Regions from separate parts of the Arthrobacter sp. ZGTC212 genome, predicted to be linked through region 1. Evidence: predicted binding sites of a transcription regulator. Region 1 holds the regulator's gene; each other region holds the start of a gene.
The links. The regulator LexA, encoded in region 1, represses DNA repair genes until DNA is damaged. The targets are predictions, from matches to a motif close to TCGAACANNTGTTCGA.
Positions count from the first base shown of each region.

Region 2: a site for LexA is predicted at 1,189-1,204, ahead of CXQ89_RS10935 (DUF6504 family protein). Genes of this name have one in related genera too.
Region 3: a site for LexA is predicted at 1,053-1,068, ahead of CXQ89_RS08765 (HNH endonuclease signature motif containing protein). Genes of this name have one in related genera too.

Region 1 is NZ_PJIJ01000003.1:700,748-703,008, forward strand. Features, by position in the region: gene CXQ89_RS15375 (ATP-dependent DNA helicase) at 1-449, shown strand, start outside; gene lexA (transcriptional repressor LexA) at 590-1,315, opposite strand; gene CXQ89_RS18450 (hypothetical protein) at 1,710-1,931, opposite strand; gene CXQ89_RS18975 (LysM peptidoglycan-binding domain-containing protein) at 2,024-2,261, shown strand, end outside.
Region 2 is NZ_PJIJ01000002.1:928,249-930,509, reverse strand. Features, by position in the region: gene CXQ89_RS10940 (MDR family MFS transporter) at 1-1,119, shown strand, start outside; gene CXQ89_RS10935 (DUF6504 family protein) at 1,285-1,596, shown strand; gene CXQ89_RS10930 (DNA polymerase III subunit alpha) at 1,609-2,261, shown strand, end outside.
Region 3 is NZ_PJIJ01000002.1:439,031-441,291, forward strand. Features, by position in the region: gene CXQ89_RS08760 (DUF4334 domain-containing protein) at 1-640, opposite strand, end outside; gene CXQ89_RS08765 (HNH endonuclease signature motif containing protein) at 1,228-2,261, shown strand, end outside.

The DNA of each region.
Region 1 (2,261 bases):
AATCTTCCATGTCTTCACTGGTCAAGCAGTTCTCTGAAGAGCCGGATACCTGCCTCTTCGGCACCATGTCGCTATGGCAGGGCGTGGACGTTCCCGGAGCCGCGTGCCGGCTTGTCCTCATCGACCGCATCCCGTTTCCCCGTCCCGATGACCCGCTGATGACCGCCCGCACCCGAGCAGTGGCCAAGGCCGGAGGCAACGGGTTCATGTCCGTGGCGGCGACCCATGCCGCCGTGCGTCTGGCACAGGGCGCCGGGCGCCTGATTCGTGCGGCGGGGGACCGCGGTGTGGTGGCTGTCCTGGACTCCCGGCTGGCCACGGCCCGGTATGGGGGCTTCCTGCGCGCAGCGCTGCCGCCGTTCTGGTCCACCACGGACCGCTCCGTGGTGCTCTCGGTTTTGGGCCGGCTCGCAGAGCAGTCGGCAGCCGAGGAGCTGTCGGCGGGGTAGGCGGGCTGCGGACGTAACCCGCGGCACTCTGCGGCCCAGTGAGGCCGGGCAGCAAAGACATGGACAGGCAAATGGCGGCCGGAAGATTTCCGGCCGCCATTTGCGTGCTTTCCGTTGCAGGGATCCCGCCGGGACGTGGGCTAAAGAGCGCGCATCACCGAGACAACTTTGCCCATGATGACGGCGTGATCGCCCACAATGGGCTCGTACCGCGTGTTCTGCGGCAACAGCCAGGTGTGGCCGTTGCGCTGCCGGAAGGTCTTGACCGTGGCTTCATCGTCGAGGAGGGCAGCCACAATGTCACCGTTCTCAGCTGTCGGCTGGCGGCGCACAACCACCCAGTCACCGTCGCAGATGGCGGCATCAACCATGGAGTCTCCCGAAACCTTCAGCATGAAAAGGTCACCGTGTCCCACCAGCTGACGGGGCAGCGGCATGATGTCCTCCACCACCTGCTCCGCAAGGATGGGTCCGCCGGCAGCGATGCGGCCGACCAGCGGCACCATGGCTGTATCAACGGAGGTGGCAAGCTCGGTTACCGAGGCCAGTGCCGGGGTTGAGCCTGCGCCCTCTTCACGCTGGTCTGCGGTGTGCCCCGAAGCGCCGGCTGAAGGGCTGTTGTCCGTGCCGGAGCCGGGGCGTCCCGGCGCCTCTTCGGCTGCCGTACCGGAGGATCCGTCACGGAGCATCAGGGGAATGAGGATTTCCATGGCGCGGGGGCGCTTCGGATCACGGCGGATGTAGCCGAGCTTCTCCAGCTGCATGAGCTGGTGGGTCACGCTGGACAGGCTGGCCAGGCCAACCGTGTCGCCGATTTCGCGCATGGTGGGCGGATAGCCGTTGGTGCTCACGGACCGCTGAATCATCTCCAGGACGGTCTTCTGCCTGGGGGTGAGCCCCTTGGCGCGCGCACGGGTGCCTGTGGCAGCTGGTTTGTTGGTGCTGTCTTCGGAAGCAGTCCTGCGGGCCACGTCGGGTTCCCTTCGGGTCAGCTGGTCCCGGCAATGCCGGGGCTGGTCGGTAAATGTCTAATCGGTACAAGCCGGGACGTATTGGCCGTGCAAGCCGTTCCGGCGGTTATGTCAGAGGCAGCTGATTCAGTGATCCTGGGGAACCGCTCCGACGCCTGGGCTTCGAGTCGATCCGCAGAACCCGTTGAAGGTTCCCTCTTGTCCTCAACGTTAAGCGAGCAGTGCGGTGTTTTCAAACATTTGTTCGAGCGAGTCTCGACTTTATTAGTAGATAGGTGCTAGAAATAACTCAGCAGAAATCGAACATACTTTCGACAGCCGCCCTCAGCGGAGGTTCGGGTAAGTCGATCAGCTTCCAATCGTTCGAATATGGCTTCGGGTATTTTCCCGCAGCCATCGAACCGGAAAGGCGTTGCAATGACAACCCAAACAGTCCCGACAGCTCGAACAGCTGATTCAAGTCATCCAGCTGCTTCAATCCAGACAGCTGCTTCAGACACAGTTGCGTCAAGCACATCTCCCTCACAGCACCTCGATTCCCGGCCTTCAAATCCTTCCCTGCCGGTCAAGACGAACTCGCTGCACCTGACCCGCAGGGGCCGTTTGGTTTTCATCGGCCTCCCGCTGATGCTCGCCGCGGCGGCTGCGCTCATTGTGCTGGGCTTCTTCACCGCTCCCGCCATGGCCTCCAGCGGGGGGCCGGACGTGACAAGAACCGTCCAGGTCAGTGTGGCTGCGGGTGAGTCCCTGTGGGGCCTGGCACAGGAGTTCGCTCCTGAGCGTGACCCGCGGGATGTCATGGAAGACATCATGGAACTCAACAACCTGACTGAATCCCGCC
Region 2 (2,261 bases), on a different contig from region 1:
AAGTACATGGGACTGATCGGAGCAGCCTTTGGAATTGCCTCCGTGTGCGGACCGCTGCTGGGCGGCTGGATCACCGATGCCTGGTCCTGGCGGTGGGTCTTCTACATCAACCTGCCCATCGGAGCGGTGGCGCTCGCCGTCGTCGTCACCTCCCTGCACCTGGCCAAACCCCAGGGAGCCCGCCCGCGGCTGGACTACGCCGGCGCTGCCTTGCTGGCCGTTGCGAGCGCCGCCCTGATCATGCTCACCACGTGGGCGGGCACCACCTATGCCTGGTCAAGTCCGCAGATCCTGGCTCTGGCCGCATTGACCCTGGCTGCGGGTGCGGCATTTGTGCGGGTGGAGCTGAAGTCCCGGGAGCCGATCATGCCGCTGGGCCTGTTCCGCAACCGGAACTTCCTGCTGCCCGTGCTGGTGGGCATCTCCGTGGGCATCGCCATGTTCTCCACCATTTCCTACCTGCCCACCTTCCTGCAGATGGTCAACCGGGCCACTGCCACCGAATCCGGACTGATGATGCTGCCGATGATGGGCGGGCTGCTGCTCACCTCCATCGGCACCGGCCAGCTGATTTCCCGCACGGGAAAGTACAAGATCTATCCGATCCTGGGCTGCGCGGTGATCATTGCGGGGCTGGTGCTGCTGTCCCGGATTTCCGACACCACGCCGTACAGCTTCACGGCGCTGGGGATGCTGGTGATGGGCCTGGGCATTGGAATGCTGATGCAGAACCTGGTGCTGATTGTGCAGAACAGCGTCCCCGGCAGGGACATGGGGGCTGCAATTTCCGCGGCGAACTATTTCCGGCAGATCGGTGCCTCTTTTGGCATTGCGCTGTTCGGCTCCATCTTCATCCACCGCCTGGGCAATGAGATTGCCGCGGCGCCGCAGGGGGCGGGGGCAGCGGTGGGCGGGGACATCAATTCCCTGAGCCCGGCGACGCTGCGCGGTCTGCCGGCGCCGGTGCAGGATTTCATCGGCGCGGCCTTTGGACACGCGCTGCCGCCGATCTTCCTGCTCAGTGTGCCCATTGTCGCAGTAGCCCTGGTGCTGTGCCTGTTTATCCGGGAGACGCCGCTGTCCACCGAGGTCCGGACGGAAGCGGGGGAGGAAGCTTAGGGGCGTCCGCGGAGGAATCCGGCGGCGGGAGTGCCGATTGTCAGATGATGGCCGTACACTGGAAACTGTTAGAACATATGTTCGAATTAGTTGCTGTCCACAAACCAATTTTGGCCGCCGCGACGGCTTGGGTGCGGGCACGCCTGCGGCTGGGAGGAAGCTGGAATGGGTGTCTTCAGTGAGGCGGTAGAGGTGGTGTGCTCACCCGCCGGCCAGCCGCTTCGGCTTGTCTGGAGCGGCCGCACCTACAAGGTGGCAGCGGATCCCGTGCGCTGGTATGAGCGCCGGAACTGGTGGGATGAGGAAGCCCGGGCGGAACGCGGGCGCGGTCCGGGGCTGGTGGATTCAGAGATCTGGCGGGTACAGGCCCGGCTGACCCCGCGTTCGCCGCTGCGCACCCTGGATCTCTCGCATGACATCAGCTCCGGCCGCTGGCGCCTGATCCGTATCCATGACGCCCTGCGGGAAAGCGCCTAGGAACTGCCGGATATGAGCTTCACCCATCTGCATGCCGCCACCGCCTTCAGCGCCCACTACGGAGTGTCCTGGCCGGAGGAAATGGCGCAGGCCGCTGCGGCCGACGGTGCAGACGCGCTCGCCTGCACCGACCGTGACGGGCTGTTCGGAACGGTCAAGCACCTGCGCGCCTGCATGGACGCCGGCGTTGATCCGATTGTGGGGGTGGATCTGGCGGTGCTGGGGGAGCCGGATGCTTCCGGTGCCCGGCCGGTCACCGGAAGAGTTGTGGTCCTGGCCCGCGGCCGTCGGCAGGGGGCCGGCTACCGCGCGCTGTGCCGGCTGATTTCCGATGCACACGCCGGCACCTCAGCGTCCGCGGCACGCAAGGGCAGCAAACCGGTGGGGGTGACCATGGCGCAGCTGGCGTCACGGGCAGCGGGCGACGACGGCGGTGAGGGCTCCGGTGCCCGCGGCCCCGGAACCGGCGGTGACACTAATCACGAGCCGCTCCTGACCGTCCTGGTGGGACCGCATTCCGACGTCGGCACCGCCATGCGCAGCCGCAGCTACGCCGTCGCCCGCACACTCTTTCGCCGCTGGCAGGAGACGCTGCCGCGCGCATCACTGGCCGTGGAGGTGGTGGCCCACCTCAGCGCCCCGGGGACCAACCTCAGCCTGGCCCA
Region 3 (2,261 bases), on a different contig from region 1:
TGCGGAGTCTGGCCTTCGGCTGTGTCGTTCGGAGCAGGCGCAGCAACGGGCGGATGACGCGGCCGGCGGCCGGACGGCGCAGGACGGGGCCGAGCTTCAGGGCTGTCCGCAGCGGAACAAACCACGGATTCACCTCGAAGAGGTGACCGTCCCTGCCGCTGAAGACCAGCGGGTGTGCGGACTCGGGGCCCTCGAATCTCTTTCCCTGCCACCCGAAGCTGCCCAGAACGCCGTCGAGCGGATGACCGGTTGGCACTTCTGCTCCCTGCCATGAGCCGGTGAGTTCGTTGATGCCCACCGGCGGGAGGGAATCGAAAAACGCCAGGGCTTCGCTGGAGGTGGTTCCGGCGCTGAGGCCGTTCAAACCGGCCAGAGCTTGGGTGACGCCGTTGTTGGGACTGCTGCCGGTGGGGTTGCCGAGGCGGGCACCGGACAGCGGTGCATAGGCTTCCCACTGTCCACCGGCACTTCCGAGCTTTTCGGCATCGGAATTTGCGTCCTCATATCTGGAGGTGAAGGCTCGCGCGGCCGCAGGATTTGTTGCAGGCGCACTGCTGCGAATTGTGCGGCTCTTTCCCTTGCCGTTCTCGAACTTCACAACAAAGTCACTCCCCAGCTCTGCTGCAATTTGAGCGGCCAACGTTCTTCCCCGCTCCCCGTGGGCTCGGTCCTTACGCTGGGGTGCTGTCTTGTCACCGTCGGCTGTCGCATCCGTAAGCGAGGCGTAGTAGCGGGTTTCCCAAGCGGCCAGGTCCGCTTTGAGCTGTTCACTAAGCTGTGAGTCCCCGAAGTCGACGGGACCGCCAGGGAGCCAAACAGGAGATTCGGCCCATCCGGGAAACAGCCGGACGGGGATGGGAACGCGACGGTGGTCCACTGGGCCTTCTTCCATGCGACGGGTTTTCGACGTTAGGTGAAATGTACGTGAAAGGTACCTCAGGGCAAACGTTATGAAACCCGCGGCACTCAGTCCGGGCGCCAGAAAACCAGTACTTTTTCGAAGAAACTTGAGTAGGGCCGCCATCCAATTGTGCCGGGCCCAGAAGCTAAAATAGAACATATGTACTACTCGTGAAGACTGAACGGCACGGAGGCTCCAGATTGAAGACCGCAGTCATCCCAGGTCAGCCTCCCCTTGAAGGGAGGACTTCTGTCGGCAGCGCTCGCCTCTGCGGTCACGGCGGAGAGCAGGCTGTTGCCCCGGCTGTTGAGTCGGCGTCGGTGGAGGTGTTGGAGGCTGCTGAGCGGGTGCGGTTGATTGATGAGATTCGGTTGCTGGAGGAGTTGAAGTCCGCGGCTGCAGCGGCGCAGGCTCGGGCTGCGGCGGCGTTTGATGCCTCGACCCGCCGGGCGCAGGCCCGGGCGGGGCTGACGGCGGAGGAGTTGGGCCGGGGTGTGGGCGCGCAGATCGGGTTGGCCCGCCGGGAGTCCCCGCACCGGGGGAACCGGTTGCTGGGTTTGGCGAAGATCCTGACCACGGAAATGCCGCATACCCTGCACGCTTTGAGTGTGGGGGTGCTCAGTGAGTGGCGGGCGACATTGTTGGTGCGGGAGACGGCGTGCCTGTCCCGGCAGGACCGGGGCCGGGTGGACGAGGTGGTGGCCGGGAACCTGGCGGGGTTGGAGGCCCTGGGTGATCGGGCACTGATAGCCCGGGTGAGGTCGGTGGCGTACGGGTTGGATCCGCAGTCGGTGGTGAACCGAGCGGCGAAGGCGGTTGAGGGCCGGTATGTGTCGTGTCGTCCGGCGCCGGACACGATGACGTATTTGACGGGGTTGTTGCCGGTGGCCCAGGGGGTGGGGGTGTTCGCGGCGTTGTCGCGGGAAGCTGACCGGTTGCGTGCTGCCGGGGATTGCCGGGGCCGGGGTCAGATTATGGCCGATACGTTGGTGGAGCGGGTCACGGGGCAGGCGCGGGCGGAGGATGTGCGGGTGGAAGTGCAGTTGATCATGACGGACCGGGCGTTGCTGGCCGGGGTGCTGCCCGCGGGTGTCATGGATGCCGTTGTCATGGATTCCGGTGATCCGGACGCCGGTGCCCCGGACGCCGGTGCCCCGGATGCCGGTGTTCCTGATGGTTCGGAGCCGGCGGTGTTGGCAGGGTACGGGGTGGTGCCGGCGCAGTGGGCGCGGGATCTGATCCGCGGCAGCCAGCCGGATATTGGTTCGGGTTCCGATGCTGAAGGATTATCCGCCGCGGTTGACCTTCATGGCGTTGAAGGAACATTGTCGGGGTGGGGCAGGGCGCGGGTGCGGCCGGA